DNA from 3 places in the Sphingomonas phoenicis genome. Region 2 is predicted to be linked to each of the others. Evidence: riboswitches for the same ligand, from Rfam matches in the RefSeq annotation. Region 2 holds a riboswitch; each other region holds the start of a gene.

Region 1 (9,965 bases), 690 kb from region 2:
CGGGGCAATGTCGAGGACGTGTTCGGTCCGGCCAATGACGATGCGCTTTCGCACTTTCTCGTCGACACGCACGTGCGGCTTCATGTGCCCAACCCTTGGGGGTTGCTGCTGACCGGCGTCGTCGGACTCGCCATGCTGGTCGCGGCCATATCGGGGCTCCTGATCCATCGTCACCTGTTTACGGACATCTTCACGCTGCGCCGCCGAGGGAACCCCGTGCTGGTGCAACGCGATGCGCACAGCGTCGCGGGGACGTGGAGCCTGCCCTTCGCCTTCGTTCTGGCCTTCACCGGGAGCTTCTTCTCCTTCTATGGGACGATCGGCGTGCCGGTGGTGGCGATGGCGGCGTTCGGCGGCGACGTCGCTGCGCTGACGCAGGCGGTCTACGGCAATCCTGGCAAGCCGGATGCGCGGCCCGCGGCGATCAGCAACCTGGACCGGATCGTCGCCGACGCGACCCGCCGCGGCGGCAGTGCGCCGACCTTCGTCGCGATCGAGAACTTCGGCCGCGCCGACGCCGGCGTCACCACTTATCATGATCCGCGAGCGAGCGACGTCGAACCCGTGACATTGCTCTACGAGGGTGCGAGTGCGCGTTTCCTGCGCGCCAAGGCCACCATCGGGACACGGCCGTCTGCAGGCGGCACACTGGTGGGCATCATGGGCCCATTGCACTTCGGCAGTTTCGCCGGGCTACTCTCCAAGGCCGTCTGGTTCGGGCTCGGCTTCGCCATGTGCTACGTCACCTACACCGGCATGCGATTGTGGGTGATCCGGCGACGCACCGAGGCGGGCGGCCTGCGCTCGCTGGAGCGAGCGATTACGGTGGTGGGGATTGGGCTACCGTTTGCGCTGGTGGCTGCGGCCGCGGCATTCCTCATCGCGCTGCCGTTGGGGGTGGCGATTTATTGGACCACTGCCGGCTTCCTGATCGCGTCCGCTGTCGCGATCGTGGCGAGCATCATCGTGCCGACCAACGATGTTCTGGCAAATGTGCTGACGGCAGCGACGGGCGCGACCATGATCGCCCTACCGCCGCTCCGACTCGTCGCCGCCGGCGGACCTCACTGGGGAGAAGCCTGGGTTGCGCACCAGCCGATGATCGTCGCGATCGACGTCGGCTTGTTCGTGGCCGGCGCATGGCTGATCATCAGGTGCGCGTCGCGCAGCATGCCATCATCCCGCCATCCTGCGGCTATTCGGACGGCACGCGCGTGACGTCGCTGCACCTCGCTCTCTGCGTCCTTGCTCTGTCGGTGGCGCCACTGACGCTGCTGTGCTTGGCTGATCCAAAGCGTCGCCGCGTGGCGCGTCGCGACGGGCTGGCAGCGACGACGCTTCGTCGCCGGCTCTTGGTTGCTGCCGCATGTTTGCCGGGGGTGAGCAGTCTTCTCCTCGGCGACACTGCCGCATTCATGATCTGGCTGGGCGGAGTCGCGTTAGTCGGGTGGGGGCTGGCGACCGCTTTCGGTGCATTGCGGCACAGCTGACACGCGGGGAACCGCATCAATGGCGGGTGAGATCGACGTTGTATGGCGCCAGCTCGAGAGAACCGGCGCGCCAGTCGGCATCATCAAGCCGAGTGCGGGCAAATCGCATTCAGATACTTTCAGCTCTGGCGGTCGCTGGAAGGCGCGGCGTCAGCCGCATTGCGCCGCCACAGGGTCCAGGCGAACAGCCCCAGCAGCCCGGTCGCGAACAGCAGCACGGCCCAGAGCGTGATCTTGCGACGACCGATCGATGCATCGGTAATTTCGGGAAGGCTCACACGGGGATCGCCCGCGGCCGCGACCGCGGTGGCGGCGGGTTTCCCTTCCGCCTGTGCGGTCAGGCTGTCGGTCGCGAGATAGGCATCGCTCGTGCCCGCCCTGCCCGCGGCGAGTACATAGGGCCCGGTGCCCGCGGCGAGGAACAGCAGGTCGCGCGCGGCGAAGCCAAGCCGGATGGCCGGCGGGGAGGTGAAGCCAGGGGTCCGCGGATCGGGTTCGATCATCAACGTGCGGAAGGCGCGGCCGCCGAGCGCGATGTCCGCGGGGGCCGCGCGTGCAGCGGTTCCCGTACCGAGCAGGGTCCACGGCTGCTCGGCGTCGTCTCGGCCGAGGATGCGGACGGGCACGAGGACGTCGTCACCCTGCGGCACGAGCCGGATCGTTGCGATCGGGGTCGCGAACGGGACGGCGAACAGAAGCGCACCATGATCGCGCGGCGGTGGCAGCGTCGCTTCGGCATACGTCATCGCGGCCGGCCCGCTGCGACGACTGACGACCGACGCGCCGCGCACAACGACGGGCGAGAGCGCGCGCGAGGCCGTGCTCCACGTCACCTTGAGATAATCGTCGGCGATCGGCGCCATGCCGAGTGCGACGGTCGCACTCGTCTCGTCCGCGTTCGCCGAGGACGCACGATACACGGTCTTCTCCCCGAGCCTGCGCCACGTCGACAGGTCGTGACTGGCCTCGACGCGAACGGTGACGGGCTGCGATTCGGGTACGTCGATGTCGAGCGCGATCGCGCGTGCCGAACCGGAGATCGCGCGCGCATCGAAAAGGGCGCCTAGTACGATCGAGCCGCCGGCGATGTGCGCGACATCTCCCTCGACCTGCGCAATCCGTGCGCGACCCTGCGTATCGAGCCGCAGCGACACCCTCTTGACGTTGAGCTCGTCGGCGGACCCGAGGATCGGCATCGCCTTGAGCGTGTCGCGGCGCAGCGCTCCCGGGCCGGCGGGCGCGCGCGCGATCGGCATCGCACGCCCGCGGGCGTCGAAGAGGCGCAGGTCGGACAGGTCCGGCGTCTGTGCGGCGACCAGGATCGCGGCCGGGATCGACAGCCGTTGCACGATCGATCCACTGCCCGGCGTCACCCCGATATGGACGCGATAGGCGTCGGGATCGCCATCCGACCCTGCCGGGGCGGCGGCGACCAGCAGCGCAAGCAACCCGGCACGACACCACGATATCGGCCGGGTCATGGCTGCGATCCTTCCTCGCGGCGCGGCGCCGCTTCATGCGGGGGTAGCGGCGCGAGATACCCGACCACCAGCATCAATATTCCCACGCCGATGAAGGCGACGATCCGTGCGCCGCCGCCGGCGTTGGTGAGATCGATCAGCAGCAGCTTCGCCACCGTCAGCCCGAGCAGCCCCGCGCCGACCAGCCACAGCGCGCGGCGCGCGCGGCGATGCGCGAAGATCATCAGCGCGAGCGCGAGCAGCGTCCACAGGATCGCGATGCCGGTCTGTACCACCGAGCTGTCGAGCAACGCATCGGGATCCCATGCCACGCCAAGCAAGTGATGCGCGATGCGCAGCCAGACCGTGTTGACCACCACGAAAGCGAGCGTGGCGAGGCTCGCCGTCGCGCCCCGCCCGTCGAGTGCCGAGGCGCCCGGCAGCGCGGACGCGGCCGCGACGACCGTCCGCCGCCACAGCTCCAGCGTCGCGAGCGCGAGGCCGAGCGAGAGATCGGCCGGATTGAGAAGCGGCACATAGGGCAGGGGATCCGCGGATCCGGACGAGAACAGCGCGACGAGCAGCGTGCCGAACGCCAGCATCGCCGCGAGCGGGGCGGCCGCGACCCAGGCATAGTCGACGGCATGGGTATCGAGCGGCCAGCGCCGCCGTCCCGCCACCGAGTCGAGAGCCTGCCCGGCCCACACGGTCAATCCGGCCAGCGCCGCCAGAAGCGCGAGCAGGAGCGCCGCTTCGGCCCAGGAAGCGCGCCAGAGGTCGCCGCGATCGATGCCCAGCAGCAGGCAGTCGGCGAGGATCGCGGTCGCCAGCCAGATGCCGCCGGCATGCGCGAAGCCGAGGATCGCGCGTCGAGCCGGTGCGTGGTCATCCTCGCGTGGGATTCGGTCGTTGCGGTACAGCGCGTGGAGATGCAGCGCGATCGCCGCGATCCAGATCGGCGCGTCAGGCAAATGAAGCACGCGCGAGCCCGCGAGATGCTCTCCAACGAAGCCGAGCGCCATTGCCGCCAGCGTCGCACAGGACGGCCAGGTCGCGACGTGCCAGCGCTGTCGCAGGCCGATCGTCTGCGCTCCCCACGCACTTGCCACATAGGCGAGCATCAGCAGCGTCGCGCGCGTTCCGGCGTCGAACACCGGCATCGCGGACACCGCAGATGGCCCGATCGGCGCGGCGAGCCGGGCGATCTCGACGGCCCAGGCTATCCACCAGAAGGCGAAGCCGAAGACGAAGGCCGGATTGCCCAGCCTGCCCTCGATCCCGGCATAGACCTGCGCGAACCGCGATCCGCTGTGCGGCAGCGGCGTCCGCAGCCACCATGCGGTCGCGAGCGCGGCGAGCGCGATCAGCATTGCCCCGACGAACGCCGCATTTGCGAGCGGGATCGCAGCGATGTTCGCTTCGGCGCTGCCGATGTAGACCACCGCCGCGATGACCTGCATCGCAAGCCCGAACATCCGCGGCATCCAGCGCGCCTGCCGCATTCCGACCCAGAACGCGCCTGCGCCTTCGAGCGCCCATGCCGCCGAGGTCCAGCGCGCGCCGAGCGCCAGCGGCACCGCAAGCGTGACGAAGCCGATCCCGATCGCGAGCAACGTCTCGGTCATCACGCGCAAGTCGTCGCGGCGGCGGCGCATCACGACGCCCGCTACGGCGAGGTACAGCGCGGCGAACCCGAGCGCCGCGACGGCGCCGCCGAACGGCCGATCGTGCACCAGCCCGACCTCCAGTCCGAATCCCGCCAGCGCAGGCCCGAATAGCAGGGTGGTGTCGACGACCCCGCCGAGCCGCCCGGGCGTGGATCGTGCGAACAGCAGCGCGCATGCGACGTAGATGAGCACCGAGACGATCAGGAACGCCTGCGCGACGACGAAGTCCGCGGGGTGGTAGCTCGCCGCCTCCCACGCGGTCATCACGCCGAAGGTCGCGAAGAACCCGACAAGGTTCACCACGCGCCACGACCGCCTGACCGCGAGGAACAGGATCGCGGCGTTGAGGATGGTGTAATAGGCGAACAATCCTGCCACGTTGCCGCTGCCATCGGACAACAACAGCGGCACCGCGAAACCGCCGGCGAAGGCGGTCACCGCCAATGCCTGCGAGCGTTGCAGCAAGGCGAGGGCGCAGCCGAGCGCGCAGACGACGATCATCAGCGCGAACGCTGCGTCGACCGGAATGGTGGCGTAGAGCTTCGCGGCGGCGAACAGCGTCAGGTAGATGACCGCGACGCCGCCGCCCTGCAGCGCGAGCCCGAAGTCCGGTCGCGCGGTCCGCGTGCGGAAGCCGACCGCGAGCAGCGCGACGCCGATCGCCGCAACGAGCGCAAGGCGGAACTCGATCGGGAACAGCCCCGCCGACGCGGCGTAGCTTGCGAGGAACGACAGGCCGACGAACAGGATCACGAGCCCGACGCGGACGATCGTGTTGCCGCCGAACAGCCAGCCTCTCGCCGCCACGATCGCGTTCGCGATCGCTGCCTCCACCACGCCGGGCTCGTGGATGACCGGCTCCGGGGGTGACGGCGGGATGGCAGGAGCCTCCGCCTCGGGAGCGGCGGTGGCGACGATGCGCGCGGGCGGGGGTACTGAAAATGGCGCGCGCTCCGGTTGCGCGGCGGGCGCGAACGGCGCAGGCGCCCGGAGCGCATCGAGTTGCGCCCGCAGCGCCGCAGTCGCCCGTTCGATCTCGGCGCGGACCGCCTTGCGCACGCCCCAGCCGAAGACGGCGCCGGCGATCCCGCCGAGAACGAAGCCATATTCCTCGAACTCGCTGAATATCCAGCCGATCGCGGCCATGAAGATCGCAGACCACAATATCATCGGCTGATCGCCCCCCGCATCTGCGCGCATTCATGCCGCAGCTGTTCGGGCAAATCGAGCGCCGATGGTGGGGGGATTATATCGCGGCCGATGCTCCGGGTCAGGGGTGGTCGCGGATGTCCACTTGTGGCAAACACCCAGGATCAGTGGGACTGCGCTACCGCTCGACGGGAAAGCGCTGCAGCGGCAGCACCATCCCCGCAACGACGAAGTAATTGGCGCTCATCGCGTCCGCGACCTGCTGGTTGAGGCGCCCTGCCGCATCACGGAACTGCCGACCCAGCGGGTGAACGGGGACAATGCCCAGCCCGACCTCGTTGGTGACCACGTACAGCGGTGCCACGCGGCGCCGCATTGCTGCGAGTAGTGCCGCGGACCGCGCTGTAACGTCATGCTCGCCCAGCATCACGTTGCTCAGCCACAGCGTCAGGCAATCGATGAGTACGACGCCGTCGCCGCACTCGTCGATCGCCTCGGGCAGCGCCACGGGACATTCCACCGTCCGCCAACGCGCGTCGCGGTCGTCGCGGTGCCGGGCGATGCGGTCGGTCATCTCGTCGTCGTGCGCCTCCGCAGTCGCCAGATAGTACAGTGCGCCGTCATGATCCTCGGCAGCGGCCTGCGCGAGGCGGCTCTTGCCGGAGCGGGCGCCCCCTACGAACATCGTCTTCATCTTGCTTTCGCCTCGCCTCGGCCCTAGGGGCGCGTTCGCGACAGGTTCCCAGAGATGGGATGAAAAGGGAACCCGGAAGCGAGCTCTAGGTTGCTCGCCATCCGGGGCTGCCCCCGCAACTGTGACCGGCGAGCCTTGCTCCTCCGCGTGCCACTGGATCCTCCGCGATCCGGGAAGGCCGGGCCAGGCGACGACCCGGAAGCCAGGAGACCTGCCCGTCGTGGTTGTCCTTCGTGCGGACGGGGTGTTCCTGCGCGATCGAGGTTTTCCTCGCGTGACGACGGTGTTGGGGTCGTGCGCGGCGGAACAGCGATTCCGAGCGAGCGTCGGCGCGTCCCCGTTGTTGAAACGAGGGGGATACCATCGTGAAGAATTATGCCTGTATGATCCTGCTGCCGTGCATCGCCGCGGCCGCACCCGCCGTCGCGCAGAGCGCCCAGTCCACCAGCGGCCTGACCGAAGCCGCCGATGCCGGCACCGACATCCTCGTCACCGCCAACCGCGAGGCGCGGCCCGCGTCTACCGTCGGCCAGGCGGTGACCGTGCTCGACACCGTGACGATCACGCAGCGCCAGGCGGTGACGGTGTCCGACCTGCTGCGCCAGACGCCCGGCGTCACCGTGGTGCGCAACGGCGGTGTCGGCACATCGACCTCGGTCAACATCCGCGGTGCGGAAAGCGACCAGACCGTCGCGCTGATCGACGGCATCAAGCTGAACGACCCGTCGTCGCCGGGTGGCGGCTTCAACTTCGGCAGCCTGCTGATCGGCAACATCGCGCGCATCGAGGTGCTGCGCGGCGCGCAGTCAATGCTGTGGGGCAGCCAGGCGATCGGCGGCGTCGTCAACCTCATCACCCGCCAGCCGACCGAGCAGCTGAGCGTCAACGCCCGCGCCGAGGGCGGCTGGCACGAGACGGGGCAGGCGTTCGCCAACGTGTCGGGCAAGAGCGGCCCGGTCTCGGCGAGCTTCGGCGGCGGTTATTACACGACGGACGGCATCTCGGCCTATGCGCCGGGCAAGGAGCGCGACGGCTTCCGCAACTATTCCGCCAACGGCAGCGTCGGCATCGCGCTGGCGCAGAACGTGGCGGTCGACCTGCGCGGCTTCTATGCCAACGGCCGTACCGATATCGACGGTTTCGGACGCGACAGCCGCGAATATGGCGACAGCGAACAGTGGATCGGATACGCCGGGCTCAACGCCGCGCTGTTCGATGGCCGCTTCCGCAACCGCTTCGGCTATGCGCATACCGACAGCGACCGCCGCAACACCGACCCCGACGGCACCCCGACCGAGACGTTCCGCGGCATCGGCCGCAACGACCGGCTGGAATATCAGGGGACGGTGGACGTCACCCGGGCGGTCTTCGCGACCTTCGGCGCGGAGCGGGAGGTTTCGCGCTTCTCGACGTCGAGCTACGGCGGCCCGGTGACGCGCGGCAGCGCCCGCATCTTCAGCGTCTATGGCCAGGTCGCGGTCACCCCGATCGCCGGGCTGACCGGCACCGCGGGCGTGCGCCACGACGATCACAACATCTTCGGCGGCGCGACGACCTTCTCGGGCAGCGGCGTCTATTCGCCCAACGGCGGCGCGACCGCGTTCCGCGCGAGCTATTCGGAAGGGTTCAAGGCGCCGACCCACTACCAGCTGCAGAGCGAATACGGCAACACCGCGCTCGACCCCGAACGCTCGCACGGCTGGGATGCCGGCGTGACGCAAAAGGCGCTGGGCGGCGCGGTTGAGGCGAGCGCGACCTATTTCAAGCGCAATTCGTTCGACCTCATCACTTTCGTGTCCTGCACCCGGCCGCTGACCGGCATCTGCACCGGCAAGCCCAACGGCACCTACGACAATATCGCCCGCGCGCGGGCGCAGGGTGTCGAACTGTCGCTGCTGTTGCGCCCGGTCGAGGCGCTGACGTTCAGCGCCGCCTACACCTATCTGGATGCCAAGAACCGGTCGACCGGCACCGCCAATTTCGGTCGCGACCTCGCCCGCCGGCCCGACAACAGCGTGACGGTGAACGCCGATTACCGCTGGCCGTTCGGCCTCACCACCGGTGCGACGATCACCGCGATCGGCGACAGCTTCGACAATGCGTCCAATGCGCGCCGGCTCGATGGCTACGTCGTCACCGATGTGCGCGCCTCGTTCCCGATCGGTGACCATTTCGAGGTGTATGGCCGCGTCGAGAACGTCTTCGACGAACGCTACCAGACGATCTATCAATATGGTCAGCCCGGCCGCGGCGCGTTCGGCGGCATCCGCCTGACCTATTGACGTGATCGACGCCCGCGTCCTCGCCACCTTCTGCGCCCATGGCGGGCGGGTGGCGGCGGCGCGCGCGGCGTTCGGCGGCGAGGACTGGATCGACCTGTCGACCGGCATCGCGCCGTGGGGCTGGCCGGTCGACGACCTGCCGCTCGGGCTGGACCACCTGCCGGAGCCGGACGCGATCGCCGCGCTGGAAGCCGCCGCCGCCGGTGCGTTCGGCGTGGACGATCCCGCCGGCGTCGTCGCGGTGCCGGGAACCGACCTTGCCATGCGGCTGCTCGCCACGATGCTGCCGGCGGATCGTGCCGTGGTCCTGCAACCGGGCTATGCCGGTCACCGTGCCGCATGGCCGGACGCGCAACCGGTCGCCGCGCTGCCGGCACCCGACGCCGACCTGTTCGTCCTTGCCAGCCCGGCCAATCCCGATGGCCGCGTCACCGACCGCGCTACGCTGCGCAGGCTGGCCGGGCGCATGACCGTCGTGGTCGACGAAGCCTATGCCGATCCCGACCCCGGCCTGTGTCCGCACGCATCGGATCGACTGATCGTGCTGCGATCGTTCGGGAAATTCTACGGCCTGCCCGGCCTGCGCCTCGGCTTCGTCGTCGCCGGTCCGGATGTTGCCCGGCGCCTGCGGACATTGATCGGCGACTGGCCGGTGTCCGGTCCTGCCGTGGCGATCGGCATGCTGGCCTATGCGGATGCCAACTGGCGTCGCGCGCAACAGGCGCGGATCGCCGAGATGGGCGGGATGCTCGACGACGTCCTGACCGCGGCGGGCATCGGCATCGTCGGTGCGGCGCCATTGTTCCGGCTGGTGGCGTGTCGTAGCGACCTGTTCGAGACGCTCGCGCGTCACGCCATCCTGACCCGCCCGTTCGCCGACCGGCCCGACCGCCTCCGCATCGGCCTGCCGCGCGGCAGCGCCGCCATCATCCGCCTCGCCACCGCCCTGGAGGTCCACCGATGACCGAAGCCGACGATACGGGCGACTACGCCCGCCACAACGCTCGCATGGCGCGCGTCGCCGCCGCGCGCGAGAAGATGCAGGCGCGTCGCACACTCGAACGCGGACTGCTGATCGTCCACACCGGCAACGGCAAGGGCAAGTCGTCCTCTGCGTTCGGCATGGCGATCCGCAGCATCGGCTGGGGGCTGAAGGTCGCGATCCTGCAATACGTCAAGGGCAAGTGGGAGACGGGCGAGCGCAATTTCTTCGAGGCGCATCC
Region 2 (9,965 bases):
TCGCGCCCTTGTACAGGAACGGCACCGCAGCCGAGGCCAGCGTCAGGTTCGTCGCGCCGGTCAGCGTACCCGATCGCAGCACGACATAGCGCCCGGCAATGTCGGTCCCGCCGGTCACGCGCAGCGCCAGCTGGCTGTTCGCGCCGATCGTCGTGGCACCGGCCACCTGGATCAGGTTGCCGGTCGGGTTCGCCTTGTCGAGGGCGACGCTGAGGATCGACTGGTCGCCGAGCGACAGCGATCCGATCGTTCCACCCCCGCTCGCGGCGAAGGTGCCGCCACCGGCCGCGACCGTCACCGCCAGGTTGCCGGCATTGACCAGCCGCCCCGCAAACACGCCCTTGCCGGTGATGGCGAGCACGTCCTGCCCGCCGCCGGCGAAATCGGCGATCCCGTCGAACCGCGCGGTACCGCCGATCGCCAGCGTGTCGACACCGCCGCCGAAGGTCGCGGTGCCGGCGAAGGTGCTGGCGCCGCTCATGTCCAGGCGGTTGTTGCCGCCGCCGAACGACACCTCACCCGATACGGCACCGGCACCCAGGTCCAGACGGTCGCTGCCCGCACCGAAGCGGATCGCTCCGGTGATCGCCGGTGCGGCGGCGCCGGTCGCGGCGGTCTGGCGGATCACCGCGCCGCTGGTGTTCGCCGACAGGTCGATTGCGATCGACCGGCTGGCATCCGTACCCGCCGCACCGATGGTGCCGCTGTTCTCGATCAGCGTTACGCCACCGGTCCGGTCGAGGATGGCCACGGCGGTGGCCCCGGTCGCCGTTGCCCGGATCGTTCCGGTGTTGCGGATGATCGGAACCGCCGCGCCGCTGTCGATCAGGATCGCCGCCGACCGGGTATCGGCCACGCCGCCGCCCGCCGCGCCCACCGTACCGGTGATGCGCAGCTCTGGCGTGGTCGATCCCGCGCCGAACCGGATGCCGGTGGCTGCCGCCCCGACCGCCGATGCCTGCACCGCGCCGCCGATCGCGACGCCCTGCGCGATCGTCACGCCGCCGCCCAGCCCGCCGATCGCCAGCGCGGTCGCCGTGTTGCCGCTATAGACCCCGCTGGCGGTCACCTTGCCATTGACGACCAGTCCAGCCGCCGGGTTCGCGCCCGACACCGCCCCGATCGTCACCGCCCGGCCGGCCGCCCCGATCTGGAACGCGGGCGCCGAGCCGAAGGTGACGATGTCGGCGACCTTGCCGGTGGCGTTGGACAGCGTGATGCCACCGGCGACGTCGCCACCGACGATCAGTGCCGATCCACCCTGGAGCAGGTCGTCGGCATCCAGCTTCGACACGTCGGCGGGGGCCACCGTCGAGCGAAAACCGGTCGATCCGATCAGCCCCTCGATCACCAGCGCGCCGCCGATATTGCCGTCCAGCCTTGCGCCGACTGCGTCGCGCCCAACCGCGGTGATCGTGCCGCCCAGCGTCACCGTGCCGGTCACCGCTTCTGCGCGCACGCCGACGCTGCGATCGCCGGTCACGATCGTCTTGCCGGCATGGGTCAGGTTCCCGGTCAGCGTGCCACCCAGGAACAGCCCGGCGGAGTCGTTGCCCTCCACCGTGATCTCGCCGGCATTGGAAATCGTCCCGGTGAACGCGCCGGCCGTCCGGATTCCGGTGCGGCCGGTGCCCTGCGCGAACGGGCCGTCCAGATCGCCGTCCTTGTCGGCATCCGTCGCCGTGTAGGTTTCATCGACGATGATCTTGCCAGTATTGGTGATGTCGCCACGCACGCCCGACTGCGCCAGGATACCGGTCGCGCCGTTGGCATCGGTAATCTGGATCGTGCCGGCGTTGGCGACATTGTTGTTGCTGTCGACCGTCACCGCGGTGCCGCTCGCCGGCGCCACGCTGCCGGCGGCCACGATGCTGATGTTGTCCGCCGCCCCGTTCCTGACGGTGGAGGTGCGCACCGCCGTCGTCCGCTTGGTGTCGATCACCGTCTGGCCGGCGGCGGAGGTGGCGGCGACCAGGGAAAGCGTGGCTGAGGAGGCAAGGAGCAGGCGGTACACGGATGGAATCCCCTTCGGATGTCTTCTGACACCCAGACGGAGACGCGGCGCCGAACCCTTGGTCGAGCGAGATGCTACACCCGGATCGGTGCCGGCCTGCCGCAGGGGTCGACCGACACCATCACGAACTCTGCCGTGGCGGCGCAGTGACGCACCCCGGTCAGCAACACCTCCGACCACAGGGCTACGTTCACGCGCATCGAGCTGCGCCCCGTCATCGTCACCGTCGCGATCACCTCGGTCATGTCGCCCTCGCGTACCGGCGTGCGGAAATCGATCCGGTCGGATGCCGCCATCACCATCACTGCTCGCGACGCGCGGGTCGCCGCGATGAACGCGCCCTTGCCCAGCATGCGCAGCGCGTCGCCGCCGAACAGCGTACCGTAGTGGTTGGTCTGCGGTGGGAACACCATGTCCATCATCCGAACCGTGCCGTCGTCGGGCTCCGGAGGATCGGGCGACAGCGGTGGCAGCGGCAGCACCGTCGTCTCTCCCCTGACGGCGACCAGAGTGAACCGGCCGCGCGTGCACAGCCTGCGCTCTCCGGTCAGCAACGCCTCGGCGACCAGATCGACCTCGACGTCGCAGGCACTGGTGCCGACACGGACCACCCGGCCCGTCGCCTCGACCAGCTCGCCCTTCAGCGCCGGCGCGGCGAAGTCGATGCGCTCGCAGGCCGCGGTGACGAAGGATGCGCGGCCGTGGCGTGATGCGGCGAGGAAGGCCACCTTGTCCATATGGGCGAGCGCCACGCCGCCGAACAGCGTGCCGTGATGGTTGGTGTCGCCCGGAAAGATCATGTCGATCAGCCGAACGGCGCCGCCCGCCGCGGACGCATCCTTCGTTGTCATGCGATCAGGCCCCCGCCGCCACGTCCGTGCGCAGCAGCCGTGCCGCGGTCACCATCGCCTCGATCGCGGGCTTCACCTCCGCCCATTTGCGCGTCTTCAACCCGCAATCCGGGTTCACCCACAGCTGCTCGGGCCGCAGATGCCGGCGAGCGAGCCGCATCAATTCGACCATCTCCTCGCTGGACGGCACGCGCGGCGCGTGGATGTCGTACACGCCGGGCCCGATTGCGCTGGGATAGCGATACAGCGCGAACCCCTCCAGCAACTCCATCTGCGAGCGGGCCGTCTCGATCGAGATCACGTCGGTGTCCATCGCCCCGATCGACGGCAGGATGTCGTTGAACTCCGAATAACACATGTGCGTGTGGATCTGGGTTTCGTCAGCCACGCCGGCGGCGGACAGGCGAAAGCAGGCGACCGCCCAGTCCAGATAGTGGCTCCACTCTCCCCGGCGCAGCGGCAGCCCCTCGCGCAGTGCCGCCTCGTCGATCTGGATCGCTTTCGCACCCGCCGCTTCCAGGTCCATCACCTCGTCGCGGATCGCGAGCGCGATCTGACGGCAGCTCGCCGCCCGCGGCTGGTCGTCGCGCACGAAGGACCAGTTCAGGATCGTGACCGGCCCAGTCAGCATGCCCTTCACCGGGCGATCGGTCAGCCCCTGCGCATATCGCCACCAGTCGACCGTCATCGGCGCCGGCCGCGACACGTCGCCGAACAGGATCGGCGGCCGCACGCAACGCGAGCCGTAGCTCTGCACCCATCCGCCGACGGTGAACGCGAAGCCGGACAGCCGCTCGCCGAAATACTGCACCATGTCGTTGCGCTCGAACTCGCCGTGAACGAGCATGTCGAGCCCGACCTCTTCCTGCCAGCGGATCGCCCGCTCCGTCTCCTCGCGCAGGAACCGATCATAGGCGGCATCGTCCAGTCGCCCGCGCAGATGCTCGGCCCGCATGTGGCGGACCTCCGCGGTCTGCGGGAACGATCCGATCGTCGTCGTGGGATAGGCTGGCAGGTCGAGCACGGCCGCCTGCGCGGCGGTCCGGGCGGCGTGGCCGGATTGCCGCTCCGCCATGTCCGGCGTCACCGCGGCGACCCGCCCGGCAACGGCGGCATCGTGGATACGCGGCGAGGTAAGGCGCGCCGCTGCCGCGGTCGATGCGATCGCCAGTGCGCCGGCGACGCTGTCGCGCCCTTCGTTCAGCGCGCGCTTCAGCACGGCCAGTTCCTCGATCTTCTGAACCGCGAACGCCAGCCATTGTGCGATCTCCGGGTCCAGCCGGGTCTCCGACGCCAGGTCGACCGGAACGTGCAGCAGCGAGCAGGACGGGGCCAGCACCACGTTGCGGGTCGCGGCGATCGGCTCCAGCCGGTCGAGGAGCCGCTCCAGATCGGCACGCCAGACGTTGCGACCGTCCACGACACCCAGCGACAGCAGCAGCGATCGCGGTGCGGCAGCGAGTACCGCGTCGAGTTGCTCCGGCGCGCGGACCAGATCCACATGCAGCCCGGCGACCGGCAGCGCGGTAGCGAAGCCGAGATTGTCGCCCAGCGCCCCGAAATAGGTCGTCAGCATCAGCTTGACGCCCACCCGTGACAGCTTCGCATAGGCGCGGGTCAGAGCCCTCCGTTGCCGATCGTCGAGGTCGAGGACCAGCACCGGCTCGTCGATCTGCACCCAGTCCGCACCCGCTGCCGCCAGATGGCCCAGCACGACGGCATAGAGCCCCAGCACCTCGTCGAGGAAGTCGAACGGATCGACACCCTGCCCCTTCGCCAGGCTCAGCCAGGTCACCGGGCCCAGCAGCACCGGTCGCGTCTCGTACCCTTGCACCTTCGCCTCGCGATACTCGTCGACGATCTTGGGTGTGTTCAGCGCCAGGCGCCGCCCCGCCACCAGTTCGGGCACCATGTAATGGTAGTTCGTGTCGAACCACTTGGTCATCTCGCACGCGGTCAGGCTGGCCTGCGCGTGGCCGCATCCTTCGCCGTCCGGCGTCGTGCCGCGTGCCATCGCGAAATAGGTGGCGAGGCCGGCCTGCCCGTCGGCCGCGCCGTAGCGGGCGGGGACCGCGCCCAACATCACGCTGGTGTCCAGCACATGGTCGTAGAGCGAGAAGTCGTTGGATGGCAACCAGTCGGACCCCAGTGCATGCTGCCGTGCCCAGGCGGCGGTGCGCAGCGCGCCGGCGGCGGTCAGCAGGTCATCCTGCGTCGACTGGCCGGACCAGTATTTCTCGAGAGCGAACTTCAGTTCGCGGCGTGGGCCGATGCGCGGGAAGCCGAGCGTGGCGATCGTGACGGTCATGGTCTTCATACCCCGATGAAGGGCGAGGAAGACGGATGGTCACAGACAGGCTGCACGAATCGGCAGGGCCGGCCGCGCGCATGCAAGCGGCCAGCCCGGGATCCCCGCCGGTGGACGTTATCGCGTCGAAGGCAGGTCTCCTGGCTCGCGGGTCGTCATGGCGGTCTGGCCTTCCCGGCGATTCGCACCGCCAGTGACACGTATCGACCGCCACTCGCCGCTTACAGTTGCGGGGGCAGCGCCGGCATTGAACCGTGATCCTGAAAGGAGGTCCGCACCGGCTTCCCGTCTTAGCTTCGGCGCGCGAACGCGGCCGAAGAACCTTGACGGCGATGCATGTCCCAGCTTCGCGCCGACCGGTCAAGCATCATATAAAGAAATCTTTATATGATGCTTGGGAAGCGGTTTCGTTCGTGATAGTGCAATCGAAGCACAGGCCGCCAGCGGATCGCGTGCGACATGCCCTCGACTTCGCTCGGGGCGTGCGGGCGTGGATCGATCCCTTGTCACGATCTAGCGCGCCAGCAGCACACGGGCCTGCCCCGCCACCTGTGCCAGCATCGCGGTGCTGGGCGTGGCGGCATGCCGGGCGCGATCGATGATGGTCGTGAACTGCCCGACGCGCGGGGCATTGTCGGCCAGCCATGCCTCTACGGCGGCCTGCGGATCGGCCCCGGCCCGGCGCGACAGGAAGTCGAGCCGCAATTGCTCGAAGTCGCGGACCAATCCCGCCACCAGCAGGCGCTCCCATGGATCGGCGGGCGCCAGCCGCGCTGCGTGCGCCTGCGCCCAGTCGAGGCCCAGCGCCTGGCCGAGCCGGGTATAGGCGCGGGTCAGCGCCTCCTCACCCAGGCCCAGCTGCACGCCCAGATCGGCGAGACCGACGACGCCGTCCAGTTCGAACAGCCGGACGACGCGCGCCGCGATGTCGTCGGGCGCTCCTGTTTCGTGCAGTTGCGCGGCGATTCGCGCGCTGCCCGCGCGTGCCTCTTCCAGCAGCAGCGTCTCGGTTTGCCGGTCGAGCGTCGCGATGCCCTGCTCGACGCGCGCGACGATCGCGGCGATCCCGCCTTCGGCACGACCGATCCGCACCAGATCCGCGATGTGCGACCGGGCTGCCAACGCGACCTCGTCGAACAGCGCCAGGCGCGCCGGCTCGGGCATCGCCGCCGCCTCGATATCCGCCCACAGCGCGTTCAGCCCGAACAGCCGCTCCGCCGCGACGAACATCGCCGCGACGTCGGCCAGCCCGACGCCCTCCTCTTCCGCCAGTTCGAACGGCAGCAGGATGCCCAGGCGGTTGACCAGCCGGTTGGCCAGCTTGGTCGCGACGATCTCGCCGCGCAGGCGATGCTCGTCGATCGCCCTGGCGAACCGCTCGCGCATCGCCGCCGGGAACGCGGCGTGCAGGTCCGGTGCCAGCGCCTCGTCCAGCCCCAGTCCGCTCTGCTCGATCGCGTCCTGCAACGACAGCTTGGCAGTGGCGAGCAGCACGGCAAGCTCCGGCCGGGTCAACCCGCGTCCGTCCTGCCCGCGCCGGAGCAGTTCCTGATTGCCGGCCAGCCCCTCGACGCGCCGGTCCAGCCGGCCTGCCGCCTCGAACGTCTCGATCGCGCGGACGAAGCGCGGCATCGCCGTCGCGCCACCCCGCTCGGCGATCGACAGCGCCAGCGTCTGCAGGCGATTGTCCTCCAGCACCAGCCGCGCCACGTCGTCGGTCATGCTGGCGAGCAGGACGTTGCGGTCCCCTTCCGCCAGCCGGCCCTCGTTCATCTCGCGGTTCAGCGCGATCTTGATGTTCACCTCGTTGTCGGAACAGTCGACGCCTGCCGAATTGTCGATGAAGTCGGTGTTGATGCGTCCGCCCGCCGCGCTGAACGCGATCCGCGCCGCCTGGGTCACGCCCAGGTTCGCGCCCTCGCCGATCGCCGTGACCCGCAGTTCCTCGGCATCAACCCGAAGCCGGTCGTTGGCCGGATCGCCGACCGCGGCGTTGTTCTCCGCCGCCGCCTTCACATACGTGCCGATGCCGCCGAACCACAGCAGGTCGGCCGGCGCACGCAGGATTGCAGAGATCAACGCGGTCGGCTCCAGGCTGTCGGCATCGATGCCCAGGGCGGCGCCCACCTCCGGCGTGATCGCGATCGACTTGGCAGCGCGGCTGTGCACCCCGCCACCGGCCGATACCGGCGCCGCATAGTCCGCCCATGACGACCGCGGCAACGCGAACAGCCGCGCGCGCTCCTCGAACGACACGGCCGGATCGGGGTCCGGATCCAGGAAGATGTGGCGGTGATCGAACGCCGCCACCAGCTTGATCGTGCGGCTCAGCAGCATGCCGTTGCCGAACACGTCGCCCGACATGTCGCCGCAGCCGACGACGCTGATCGGGTCGGACTGCACGTCCACCCCGCGCTCGGCGAAATGTCGCTGGACGGAGACCCAGGCCCCCTTGGCGGTGATGCCCATCGCCTTGTGGTCATACCCCTGCGAACCGCCCGACGCGAACGCATCGCCCAGCCAGAAGCCGCGCTCCAGCGCCAGGGCGTTGGCCACGTCGCTGAACGTTGCGGTCCCCTTATCGGCGGCGACCACGAAATACGGGTCCTCGCCGTCCAGGATGCGCACATCGGCCGGGTGCGTCACCGTGCCGTCGACGATGTTGTCGGTGATCGACAGCAACGCGCGGATGAACACGCGGTAACTCTCGGTCCCCTCCGCCAGCCACGCGTCGCGATCGATCGCGGGCGACGGCAGCAGCTTGGGATAGAAGCCGCCCTTCGCCCCGGTCGGCACGATCACCGCATTCTTCACCCGCTGCGCCTTCATCAGGCCCAGAATCTCGGTGCGGAAATCGTCGCGCCGGTCCGACCAGCGCAAGCCACCGCGGGCGACCGGCCCGGCGCGCAGGTGGATACCCTCCACCCGCGGCGAATAGACCCATACCTCGCGCCAGGGCAGCGGCGCGGGCAGACCGGGGATCAGGCGGCTGTCCAGCTTGAACGCCAGCGCCTCCTGCCCTGCCGCGGCATAGGCGTTGGTCCGCAGGCACGCCTCGACGAAGCTGCGATATGCCCGCAGCACCCGGTCGTCGTCGATCGCCGATACCGCGTCCAGCCCGGCGTCCAGCGCAGCGTCGGCCGCGTCGGTGTCGCCCGCGGCCGGGCCATGCGCGGCGGCGAACCGCTCGATCAGCGCACGCGCGACGGCAGGCGCACGGCGCAGCGCGTCGACCACCGTCGTCAGGCCATAGGGCAGGCCGGCCTGGCGGAGATAGCGGAACCACGCGCGCAACAGCACCACGGCGTCCGGCGCCAGCCCGACCTCGACGATCAGCCGGTTGAACTCGTCGTTCTCGGCGCGACCCTCCAGCACCGCGGTGATCGCCCCTTCGAGGATGGCCGGGTCGCCGTCCTGCGCCGCCACGGCGTCGACCACGAAGTCGTGGACGAACGCGCCACTCGCCTCGCGCAGCCGGGTCGGCAACTCGCCGATCACCCGGAATCCGAAATTCTCCAGCACCGGCACCGCATCGGACAGCGCCAGCGCGCCACCCAGCTTGTAGACCTTCAGCTGGCGGTCCTCGCCCTCGGGGGCGGGCAGGATGCGGACGCCGCGTCCCTCGTCGGTGTCCAGCGCGGCGAGGCGCAGCACGTCCGCCGCCGCCTCCCCGGCGGTGCTGACGTTGCGGTAATTGGGCGGAAACGCATCCGCCCAGCGCAGTGCCAGCCGCGCGGCGCGCTGCGCCGGGACGATCTCCGCCAGCGCCGCCTCGACATCGGGCACCCAGCCGCGGACCATCCGCTCCAGCCGGCCGCCGAGCGCCTCTATATCGGGCAACGGCCGGCCGCGACCGACCGGCTCCAGCATGTACCGGATCAGTGCGACCTGGCCGTCCTCCAGCGCGATCGACCAGTTGAGCAGGTCCGCCCCCGCCGCCTCGGCCAGCATGTCCGCGATGGCGACGCGGCGCCCGGCGGTGACCTCGTCGCGCGGCAGCCAGACGAACCCGAACAGATGCCGGCCCAACGGCGACGGCACCAGCACCAGCGCCGGGCGCGGGCGGTCCGCGATCGACATCGCGGTCAGCGCCAGTTCCTCCAGCCGGTCGGCGTCCAGCGCGACGACGATGTCGTGCGGCAATGCCGTCAGTGCATGGGTCAGCGCCTTGCCCGCATGGCCGCGCGGGTCGAAGCCGAATTTCTCCTCCAGCGCGGTCAGCCGCGCTCGCAGCATCGGCACCGATCGCGGCTCGGCAGCCAGCGCGGCGCTGGTCCACAGGCCCATATGGATCGACAGGCCGGTCACCGCCCCGCCCTCGCGCAGCGGCATCACCACCAGGTCGATCGGCACGGCGCGGTGGACGCTGGCGATCAGGTTCGATTTCAGCAACAGCGGCGGCTGTCCGCCCCGCTCGAACCATTCCAGCGCCAGCTTGCGCGACCCATCGGCCAGGATCGGGCGCGGCTGGGTGTTGCGGGCGATGCCCAGCACGTCGACCGTCCCGTTGTCGCGATGCCACGTCTCGTGGCCGAGTAGGGTCAGCTTGCCGTCGAGAAACCAGCGGAGCAACGCGGCGCCCTCGCCCGACCATAATGCGTCGGCATCCTGCGCCAGCGTCCGCTTCAGCGCTTCCCAGTCGGTGACGGCGGCCCGCACATCGGCCAGCGCGGCGGCCAGGTCGGCCAGCAGGTCGCGCCGCTCGCGGGCATCGGCGCGTTCCATCTCCAGATAGATCATCGACTCGCGGGTCGGCCCCTCGCCCACCGATCGCAACAGGCCATCGGCATCG
Region 3 (9,965 bases), 1.8 Mb from region 2:
TGAACAGCATCGCGACCGGGCCGAACAGCTCCTCCTGCGCGATCGGCGACGTGGGCGGCACGTCGACCAGGATGCCGGCCGACATGTACGCGCCGGGACCGGGCAGCGCCTCTCCCCCGAACAGCAGGCGGCCGCCCGCCGCGCGGATCGTCGCCAGCTGGTCGAGCACGGTCCGACGCTGCTCCTCGCTGGAGAGCGGGCCCATGTCGCTGTCGGCGGCGAGCGGATCGCCGGCCTTCGCCGCCCTCATCCCCTGCGCGAACCGGTCGAGGAACGCGTCGTACACATCGGCATGGACGATCATTCGCTTGGCGCAGATGCACGACTGGCCGCTGTTCTGGATGCGCGCGGTCACCGCCGCCCTTGCCGCGGCATCGAGATCGGCGGAGGGCATGACGATGAACGGGTCAGACCCGCCCAGTTCCAGCACGACCTTCTTCAGCTCGCGCCCGGCGGTCGCCGCGACCTTCGATCCGGCGTCCTCGCTGCCGGTCAGCGTGACCGCGACGATACGCGGGTCGGCGACCAGCGCGTCGACGCGCCCCGCCTTGATCGCAAGGTTCTGGAACAGCCCGGCCGGGGCGCCCGCGGCGCGGATCGTCTCCTCGATCGCCGCGCCGCACCCTTGCGTCAGCGAGGCGTGCTTCAGCAGCCCGACATTGCCCGCCATGATCGTCGGGGCGACGAAGCGGACCACCTGCCAGTAGGGGAAGTTCCACGGCATCACCGCCAGCACCGGGCCCATCGGCAGCCAGCGCGCCGTCGCGGGGCCGCCGGTGGTGTCGAACGTCCGCGATGCCAGCATCTCCGGCCCCGCCTTGGCATAGTGGCGGAAGCCGGCGACGCACTTCTCCACTTCCGCCACGGCGCTCTTCAGCGTCTTGCCCATCTCGTCGGTGGCGATGCGGGCGAGGCGCTCCTTGTCCGCCTCGAACCGGTCGGCGATCGCCGACAGCAGCGCGGTGCGCGTCGACAGGTCGGTGGTGCGCCACGCGGCATAGGCATCGGCGGCCAGTGCCAGCTTCGCCTCCACCTCGTCGTCGGTCAGTTCGGGGATGGGGGTGCCGGCCTGGCCGGTCGCGGGATTGATCGGGGTGAACATGGCGGTGCAACGTCGCAGGCGCCCGGCGGTATCCCGGTCCGTCGCCGCCTTGCCACCCGAAAACTCCTGTCGCATAGCAGGGCGATGGATAGTGAAACGCCGGTCGACGACCTCTCGTTCGAGGACGCGTTGAAGGAACTGGAGCGGATCGTCGGGCGGCTGGAAAGCGGCGACGCGACGCTCGACGAATCGATCCGGCTGTACGAGCGGGGGGACCGGTTGCGTGCCCGCTGTGCCGAGCGGCTGGACGCGGCGCGGGCCCGGATCGAGGCGATCCGCCTCGACGCCGAGGGGAAGCCCGCCGGCACCCGCCCCTTTGCCGCGGGCTGACGATCCGATGACCGCATTGCCCGCGTCGCTGGACCAGGCGATCACCGTGGTCGGCGAGGAGGTCGACCGGCGGTTCGACACGCTGCTCGCCATTCCCGACGACCCGCGCGCCGACCTGTACCGGGCGATGCGCCACGCGGCGATCGGCGGCGGCAAGCGGCTTCGCCCGCTGCTGGTCATGGCGACGGCCGACCTGTTCGCGGTGCACCGCGATGCCGCCGCGCTGGTCGGCGTCGCGATCGAGGCGATCCACGTCTATTCGCTGATCCACGACGACCTGCCGGCGATGGACGACGACGACCTGCGCCGTGGCAAGCCGACGGTGCACAGGGCATTCGGCGAGGCGACGGCGATCCTGGCAGGCGACTGCCTCCACGCGCTGGCATTCGAGGTGCTGGCCGATCCGCGCACCCATCCCGATCCGTTCGTCCGGTCCGAACTGGTGCTCGACCTGTCGCGTGCCGCCGGCCCGTCGGGCATGGCGGGGGGCCAGATGATGGACCTGGAGGCGGAGAAGGCGCGGTTCGACCTGAACACGGTCACCCGTCTGCAGCAGATGAAGACCGGCGCGCTGATCTGCGCCGCGGTCGAGGCGGGGGCGATCCTGGGCCGCGTCCCGCACGAGGGACGGACGCCGCTGCGCGGCTATGCGCACGATCTGGGGCTGGCGTTCCAGATCGCCGACGACCTGCTGGACGCAGAGGGCGACGAGCAGCTGGCGGGCAAGAAGCTGCGCAAGGACGGCGATGCGGGCAAGGAGACGTTCCTGTCGCTGCTGGGCGTCGAGCGGGCGCGCGAGCAGTGCCGGATGCTGGTCGACCAGGCGATCGGCCATCTGCGCGGCTATGGTGCGGAGGCCGACCTGCTGCGCGCGGTGGCGCGATACGTGGTGGAGCGCGACCGTTGACCCAGCGTATCGGCGTCTATCCGGGCACGTTCGATCCGCTGACGCTGGGTCACATGGATATCATCCGCCGCGGTGCGACGCTGGTCGACCGGCTGGTGATCGGCGTCACCACCAATCCGTCCAAGTCGCCGATGTTCACGCTGGACGAGCGGATGGAGACGGTGCGGCGCGAGGTCGCCGGAATCGATGCCGCGATCGACGTCGTCGCGTTCGATTCGCTGCTGATGGACTTCGCCACGCGCGAGGGGGCGACGATGATCGTCCGCGGGCTGAGGGCGGTCGCCGATTTCGAGTACGAGTACCAGATGGCGGGGATGAACCAGCAGCTGAACCGCCATGTCGAGACGGTCTTCCTGATGGCCGACGTGGCGTTGCAGCCGATCGCCAGCCGGCTGGTCAAGGAGATCGCGCTGTACGGCGGCGACGTGTCGAAGTTCGTCACGCCCGCGGTCTGCCGCGATCTGGTCGCGCGCGTCGCGCAGCTGGGGCGCCGCGGTGCCTGAGGCGCGGCGGCGGGCGCGACCGGTTCCCGACATCCGTTGACCCATGCCCCGCCTGCGGCTAACCGCCGCGGCGTGACGGGTTCCCCGCAAGGGGATCAAAAGGGAAGCCGGTGCGCGGATGTCCGCAAGCCCGGCGCTGTCCCCGCAACTGTGACCGGCGAGCAGCCGTCCCGATATGCCACTGGATCGCCGGGTGACCGGCACCGGGAAGGCGGGGCGGCACGCGACGACCCGGGAGTCAGGAGACCTGCCCGCCACGGTCGATCCTTCGCGCCGGCGGGAGCACCGGAGCGGACGAGGCTGTTTCCTCGAGCGAGCGACGCCCCACGGCAGGGCGCAATGGTGCGCGCGGCCGCGACGAGGGACGTGCCCCGATGCTGAAGTACCTGTTGCTGTCCACCGCCGTGCTGGCGCTGCCCGTCGCCGCGCAGAGCCTGGACCAGCCCGGGACCGCGGCCGAGAACGCCGACGACCAGATCGTCGTCACCGCGGCCCGCGCCGAACAGCCGGTCCGCGAGGTCGGGCAGGCGATCACCGTCATCACCCGCGAGGAGATCGAGCGCCGCCAGACGGTGGCGATCGCCGACCTGCTCGCCACCACCCCCGGCGTCACCGTGACCCGCACCGGATCGATCGGTGGCCAGACCAGCCTGCGCATCCGTGGTGCCGAGGCGGACCAGACGCTGGTCGTGATCGACGGCGTGCGCGTCAACGATCCGTCGTCGCCGGGCGGCGGCTTCGACTTCGCCAACCTGCTGTCGTCCTCGGTCGAGCGGGTGGAGGTACTGCGCGGCCCCAACTCGGTACCCTGGGGCAGCCAGGCGATCGGCGGTGTCGTCAACATCATCACGCGAGCACCGACCGAAGGATTGTCGGCCCGCGCCAATGCCGAATACGGTTATGCCGATCAGGCGTTCGCCAGCGCCGGCATCGCGGGCGGCACGGGCGCGCTCAGCGGCTCGCTGACCGGTGGCTTCCTGCGCACCGACGGCATCTCGGCCGCGGCGAACGGCAGCGAGCGCGACGGGTATCGCCAGTACGGTGCCAACGGCCGGCTGGGGCTGGAGATCGCGCCGGGCATCGGCATCGACCTGCGCGGCTGGTACGCGCACAGCCGGACCCGGCTGGACGGCTTTTCGAACGACCCGCCGTTCGGCCTGATCGATGCGGACGAATATTCGACGTCGCAGGAGGTCTACGGCTATGCCGGGGTGCGGGCCGACACCGCCGACGGTCGGCTGCGCAACCGGGCAGCGTTCACGATCGCCGACATCAACCGCGACAACTACCTGACCCGCGACAGCGACGAACCCTATTTCGGCGGGCGCGGACGATCGCAGCGGTACGAGTATCAGGGCGATTTCCGGATCGTCGAGCAGGCGCGGCTGATCGCGGGCGCCGAGCATGAGGACAGCCGATACCGCGACGGCGACACGGTCGAGAAGACCGGCATCTCCAGCGTGTATGGCGAGGTGATCGTGAAGCCGGTCGCGGCACTGACGGTGACTGGCGGCGTGCGGTACGACGACCATCGCCGCTTCGGCGACCGCACGACGTTCGGCGCGGACGCCGCGCTCGCACTCGGCACCGGTACGACGCTCAGGGCCAGCTATGGCGAGGGCTTCAAGGCGCCGACGCTGTTCCAGCTGTACAGCGACATCGGTAACGAGGAATTGCGCCCGGAGACGGCCCGCAACTACGACGTGGGCATCAGCCAGTCGTTCCTCGACGGGCGGGCGCGGTTCGGTGCGACATGGTTCGACCGGCGCACCCGCAACCAGATCGATTTCGACCTGGGCACCTTCACCTATGGCAACATCGCGCGGGCGCGTGCCCAGGGCGTCGAGCTGGAGATCGCGCTACGCCCGGTCGAGGCGCTGACCTTCACGGGCAATTACAGCTATATCGACTCGGAGAACCGCTCCGCCGGCACCAATCTGGGCCGCGACCTGGCCCGGCGCCCTCGCCAGACCGTCACCGCGAACATCGATTACCGCTTCCCGTTCGGCCTGTCGGTCGGCGGCACGGTGACGCATGTCGGCGACAGTTTCGACGATGCGTCGAACACCGTCCGCCTCGACGGATATGTCCTGGCCGGGCTGCGCGCCGAACTGCCGATCGGCGAGCGGCTGTCGGTGTACGGCCGCGTCGACAACCTGTTCGACGAGGATTACCGCGTGGTCGCCGGGTACGGCGTGTTCGGGCGGGCGGCTTATGGCGGTGTGCGCGTGAAGCTGGACTGATGCGGCTTTTCCCCCTCCTCCTGCTGCTAGCGGGCTGTGCTGCCGCACCGAATGCGGGGGGTGGGGGGATCGTGTCGGTCAATCCTTGCGCCGATGCGATGCTGGTGCGGATGGTGCCGGCCGCGCGCATCGCCGCGATCAGCCATTATTCGCAGGACCCGGCCGCCACCTCGATCCCGATCGATCTGGCGCGGCGGTTCCGGGCGACGGCGGGTACGGCGGAGGAGGTGATCGCGCTCGCCCCCGATCTGGTCGTCGCGAGCAGCTTCGCCGCCCCCGCCACGCGGGACGCCTATGCGCGTGCCGGGTTGAAGACGCTGTATCTCGACGCACCCCAGACCATCGCGGCGAGCGAGGCACAGGTGCGGCAACTGGCGGCGGCTGTCGGCGCGGAAGCGGCGGGTGAGCGGATGGTCGCCGCGATCGAGGCGGCGGTGGCGGATACCGCGACTTGTCCGCCGGCCAACCATGACGGCTGTTCGCGCCGGACCGGTGCAGCGGCCGATCCCAGCGTGCTCCTCTATATCGCCGGCGATCTCGCCACCGGCGGGGGGACGCTGCTGGATGCGATGATGACGCATGTCGGGCTGACGAACGCCGCCGCGGGCTATGGCCTGACCTATACCGGCCGGCTGCCGGCGGAGACGATCGTCGCGCATCCACCCGACATCATCCTCGCCCCTGATGACGGCCGTGCCGCGACGCTGCGACGACATCTGTTGCCGCAAACGCCGGTCGCCGCGTTCCCGCGCGATCTGGTCAATTGCGCCGGGCCTTCGATCCCGCCCGCGCTCCGCCGCCTCGCCGCGATCCGGGCATCGCAGGCATGAGCCGTCCGGTCCGCCTGATGCTGCTCGCGCTGTCGGTGGCGCTGCTGTTCCTCGGCTCGCTGGCCTACGGAAAGGCGTGGGTGCCGCTGTCGGCCTGGATCGACGGTGATCCGCGCTGGTGGATCGTCGTCGAGCTCAGATTGCCGCGGGCGGTGCTGGCGCTGGCACTGGGTGCCGTGCTGGGGCTGTCGGGGGCGGTGCTGCAGGGCTACCTCCGCAACCCGCTGGCCGATCCGGGGGTGATCGGGGTGTCCGCCGCCGCGGCACTGGGCGCGGTGGCGGCGATCGTCGCCGGGGCGAGCGGCGGCGCCACGGTGTTCGGTGCGGCGATCGTGGCCGCGGCCGGCGCCATGGCGCTGCTCGCGGCGCTGACGTGGCGGTCCGATTCTACCGTTACCTTCGTGCTGGCGGGCACCGTGCTCGCCAGCCTCGCCGCGGCACTGACCGCGTTCCTGATCTCGATCGCGCCCAATCCCTATGCCGTTGCGGAGGTGATGGACTGGTTGATGGGGGCATTGACCGATCGTGGCTGGAGCGACGTAGCGCTCGCGCTGCCGCCGATGGCGGGCGGCGCGCTGCTGCTGTCGCGCACCGCACCCGCGCTCGACGCGCTGGCACTGGGCGAGGACGCGGCCGCCTCGCTCGGCATCCGGCCGGGACGGGTGAGGGGACTCGTCGTGCTCGGTACCGGTCTGGCGGTCGGCGCCGGAGTGGCCGCGACGGGAGTGATCGGGTTCGTCGGGCTGGTCGTGCCACACCTGCTGCGGCCGCTGTTCGGCCATCGGCCCGGGGCGCTGCTGCTGCCGTCGGCGCTGGGCGGCGCGGCGCTGCTGCTCGCCGCCGACAGCCTCGTCCGGCTGGCGCCCGGTGCGGGCGAGGTGCGGCTGGGCGTGGCGATGGCGATGATCGGCGCGCCCTTCTTCCTCTTCCTGTTGCTCGGTGCGCGGCGGTCGGCATGGCGCTGACCCTGGATACCGTTTCGGTCACGCTGGGGCGCCGGGCGGTGCTGCACGCGGTATCCGCCGGTTTCCAGGCGGGCCGGGTCGTCGCGATCCTGGGCCCGAACGGGGCCGGCAAGTCGACCCTGCTGAAGACGGCCGCCGCGCTGCTCCCCTGCACCGGCCGGATCATGATGGACGGGCGCGACGTCCCCGCCATGCCTGCGCGCGAGCGGGCGCGGCTGATCGGCTATCTGCCGCAGGAAGCGGCGGTGCACTGGAACATGCAGGTCGCCGACGTCGTGGCGCTCGGGCGGCTGCCGCATGGCGACCGGTCCGAACGGGCGATCGCCGCTGCCGTGGCGCTGACAGACATCGACGCATTCACGACGCGCGCGGTGGGCGACTTGTCGGGCGGCGAGCGATCGCGCGTGCTGCTGGCGCGGGTGCTGGCGGGCGAGCCGCGCTGGCTGCTGGCCGACGAACCGCTCGCCAGCCTCGACCCGGCGCATGCGATCGACATGCTCGACCGCCTGCGTCAGGTCGCGCGGGAGGGGACTGGCGTCGTCGTCGTCCTGCACGACCTGGTCCAGGCGGCGCGGATCGCGGACGACGTGCTGCTGGTGAAGGACGGACGGGTGACCGCCTTCGGTCCCGCCGCGCTGGTGCTGACTCCCGATATGCTCGGCCATGTCTTCGACGTCGAGGTGGCGATGATCGAGCGCGACGGCCGCCAATTGCCCGTCCCGTTCGGCCGGCTGTCGCGCTGATTTCCATCGAAGGATGACGAGGCCGGCCGCCGCGCCTATGCCGCTGGCGATGATCGACGTTTCCGCTCCGCTGCGCCTTCGCCTCGATACCGCTGCGCTGGTGCGCAACTGGCGGGCGCTGGACCGGATGAGCGGGCGCGCGGCGTGCGGCGCGGCGATCAAGGCGAACGGATATGGACTGGGGGCGGGCGAGGTGGCGTCGCGGCTGGCCGGGGCCGGCTGTCGCGACTTCTTCGTGGCCACCTGGGCGGAAGCGGTGGCGCTCGCGCCGCTGGCGCTGCCGCTCGCCGTGCTGCACGGCGTCCGCGACGAGGACATGGCCGCGGCGACCACCGGCATCGCCAGACCGGTGCTCAGCACGCCGTCGCAGGTTGCGCGCTGGCGGGACGCTGGCGGCGGCGCGTGCGACGTGATGGTCGACACCGGCATGAACCGGCTGGGGGTGTCGGCGCAGGACATTGCCGACGGACTGCTCGACGGGCTGGCGATCGATACGCTGATGAGCCACCTGGCCTGCGCCGACGAGGACAGCGCGATGAACGAGGCGCAGCGCGGCCGCTTCGCCGCACTGGCCGGGCGGACGGGGGCGCGGCGGATGAGCCTGGCCAATTCCGCGGGCGTGGCCCTGGGTACCGATTACGCGTTCGACCTGACCCGGCCGGGGCTGGCGCTGTACGGCGGCGTGCCGAGTGCCGCGCTGGCCGGTGCGGTGCGTCCGGTCGCGACGATCGAGGCGCAGATCCTGCAGCGCCGCCGGGTCCAGGCCGGCGAGACGGTCGGCTACAACGCCACCTGGACGGCGGCCGGCCCGACCGAGGTGGCGATCGTCAATCTGGGCTATGCCGACGGTTACTGGCGCGGCTTCTCCGACCGGGGAGTAGCCTTTGCGGGCGACGCACCGCTGCCCGTCATCGGCCGCGTGTCGATGGATCTGGTCGCGCTGGACGTCGGCGCGGCGCCGCTGGCGGAGGGGGACTGGATCGCTATTCCCCACGACCTGCCCGCCGCGGCGGCACAGTCGGGGATGTCGCAGTACGAACTGCTGACCGGACTGGGCCGGCGGTTCACGCGGATGTGGACCTGACCGGCCAGGCGGAACCGCCCGGCCGGCATGCCGGTCTTACCGCTCCAGGCACATGGCGATGCCCATACCGCCACCGATGCACAGCGTCGCCAGACCCTTCTTCGCGTCGCGCTTGCCCATCTCGTAGATCAGCGTGGTCAGCACGCGCGCGCCGCTGGCGCCGATCGGGTGGCCGATCGCGATCGCGCCGCCGTTGACGTTCACCTTCTCGGCATCCCAGCCCAGTTCCTTGCCGACCGACAGCGCCTGCGCCGCGAACGCCTCGTTCGCCTCGATCAGGTCGAGCTCGCCGATCGTCCAGCCGGCTTTCTCCAGCGCCTTCTTCGAGGCGGGGACCGGGCCGATGCCCATCACCGACGGGTCGACGCCGGCCGACGCCCAGCTGCGGATCGTGGCGAGCACCGGCGCACCGCGCTTCTCCGCCTCGGCCCGGCTGGTGATGACCAGCGCGGCGGCGCCGTCGTTCAGGCCGCTGGCGTTGGCGGCGGTGACGGTGCCGTCCTTCTTGAACGCGGGCCGCACGCCCGACACGCCCTCTACCGTCGCCCCGGCGCGGATATACTCGTCGTCGGCGACGATGGTGTCGCCCTTGCGCCCCTTGATCGTCACCGGCGCGATCTCGTCGCGGAAGCGACCCTCGCCGCGCGCCTTCTCGGCCAGGTTCTGCGAGCGGACCGAGAACGCATCCTGGTCGCCGCGCGTCACCTGATACTGTTCCGCCAGATTCTCGGCGGTGATGCCCATGTGATAGCCGTTGAACACGTCGGTCAGCCCGTCATGCACCATCGTATCGACCAGGCTGACATTGCCCATCTTGGTACCGCCGCGCATCGTCTGCGCGTGCGGGCTGAGCGACATCGATTCCTGGCCGCCGGCGACGACGATCGTCGCATCGCCGGTCGCCACCGCCTGTGCCGCCAACGCGACCGCGCGCAGCCCCGATCCGCACACCTGGTTGACGCCCCAGGCCGGTACCTCCTTGGGCACGCCGGCCGCCATCGACGCCTGGCGCGCCGGGTTCTGGCCCTGCGCGGCGGTCAGCACCTGGCCCAGGATCACCTCCGATACGTCGGCACCGGCGACGCCCGCCTGCTCCAGCGCGGCCTCGATCGCGATGCGACCCAGCTCGTGCGCCGGCGTCGCGCTGAACGCGCCCAGGAAACTGCCGACCGGCGTGCGCTTGGCGGCGATGATGACGACATCGGTGGGGGCAGTCATGGGGCAATCCTCTCCAGGGTTCGACCCTATCTAGGGGCTG

The links. A riboswitch is a leader RNA that binds a small molecule or an ion and turns the genes downstream of it on or off. The one in region 2 is predicted to bind cobalamin.
Region 1: another riboswitch for cobalamin. It lies ahead of ABC319_RS17865 (TonB-dependent receptor plug domain-containing protein); the one in region 2 lies ahead of metE (5-methyltetrahydropteroyltriglutamate--homocysteine S-methyltransferase).
Region 3: another riboswitch for cobalamin. It lies ahead of ABC319_RS06300 (TonB-dependent receptor plug domain-containing protein); the one in region 2 lies ahead of metE (5-methyltetrahydropteroyltriglutamate--homocysteine S-methyltransferase).

What each region holds. Positions count from the first base shown of each region.
Region 1 is NZ_JBDFMC010000002.1:3,575,532-3,585,496, forward strand. It holds gene ABC319_RS17845 (PepSY-associated TM helix domain-containing protein) at 1-1,218, shown strand, start outside; gene ABC319_RS17850 (DUF3999 family protein) at 1,610-2,971, opposite strand; gene ABC319_RS17855 (DUF2339 domain-containing protein) at 2,968-5,787, opposite strand; gene cobU (bifunctional adenosylcobinamide kinase/adenosylcobinamide-phosphate guanylyltransferase) at 5,945-6,460, opposite strand; cobalamin riboswitch at 6,486-6,693, shown strand; gene ABC319_RS17865 (TonB-dependent receptor plug domain-containing protein) at 6,826-8,742, shown strand; gene ABC319_RS17870 (aminotransferase class I/II-fold pyridoxal phosphate-dependent enzyme) at 8,744-9,706, shown strand; gene cobO (cob(I)yrinic acid a,c-diamide adenosyltransferase) at 9,703-9,965, shown strand, end outside.
Region 2 is NZ_JBDFMC010000002.1:2,885,518-2,895,482, reverse strand. It holds gene ABC319_RS14815 (autotransporter outer membrane beta-barrel domain-containing protein) at 1-2,014, opposite strand, end outside; gene ABC319_RS14810 (acyl-CoA thioesterase) at 2,089-2,865, opposite strand; gene metE (5-methyltetrahydropteroyltriglutamate--homocysteine S-methyltransferase) at 2,870-5,173, opposite strand; cobalamin riboswitch at 5,287-5,514, opposite strand; gene ABC319_RS14800 (NAD-glutamate dehydrogenase domain-containing protein) at 5,687-9,965, opposite strand, start outside.
Region 3 is NZ_JBDFMC010000002.1:1,060,347-1,070,311, reverse strand. It holds gene ABC319_RS06320 (NAD-dependent succinate-semialdehyde dehydrogenase) at 1-1,102, opposite strand, end outside; gene ABC319_RS06315 (exodeoxyribonuclease VII small subunit) at 1,187-1,432, shown strand; gene ABC319_RS06310 (polyprenyl synthetase family protein) at 1,440-2,339, shown strand; gene coaD (pantetheine-phosphate adenylyltransferase) at 2,336-2,842, shown strand; cobalamin riboswitch at 2,903-3,111, shown strand; gene ABC319_RS06300 (TonB-dependent receptor plug domain-containing protein) at 3,217-5,085, shown strand; gene ABC319_RS06295 (ABC transporter substrate-binding protein) at 5,085-5,915, shown strand; gene ABC319_RS06290 (FecCD family ABC transporter permease) at 5,912-6,880, shown strand; gene ABC319_RS06285 (ABC transporter ATP-binding protein) at 6,871-7,623, shown strand; gene alr (alanine racemase) at 7,637-8,707, shown strand; gene ABC319_RS06275 (acetyl-CoA C-acetyltransferase) at 8,744-9,925, opposite strand; gene ABC319_RS06270 (alpha/beta fold hydrolase) at 9,952-9,965, opposite strand, start outside.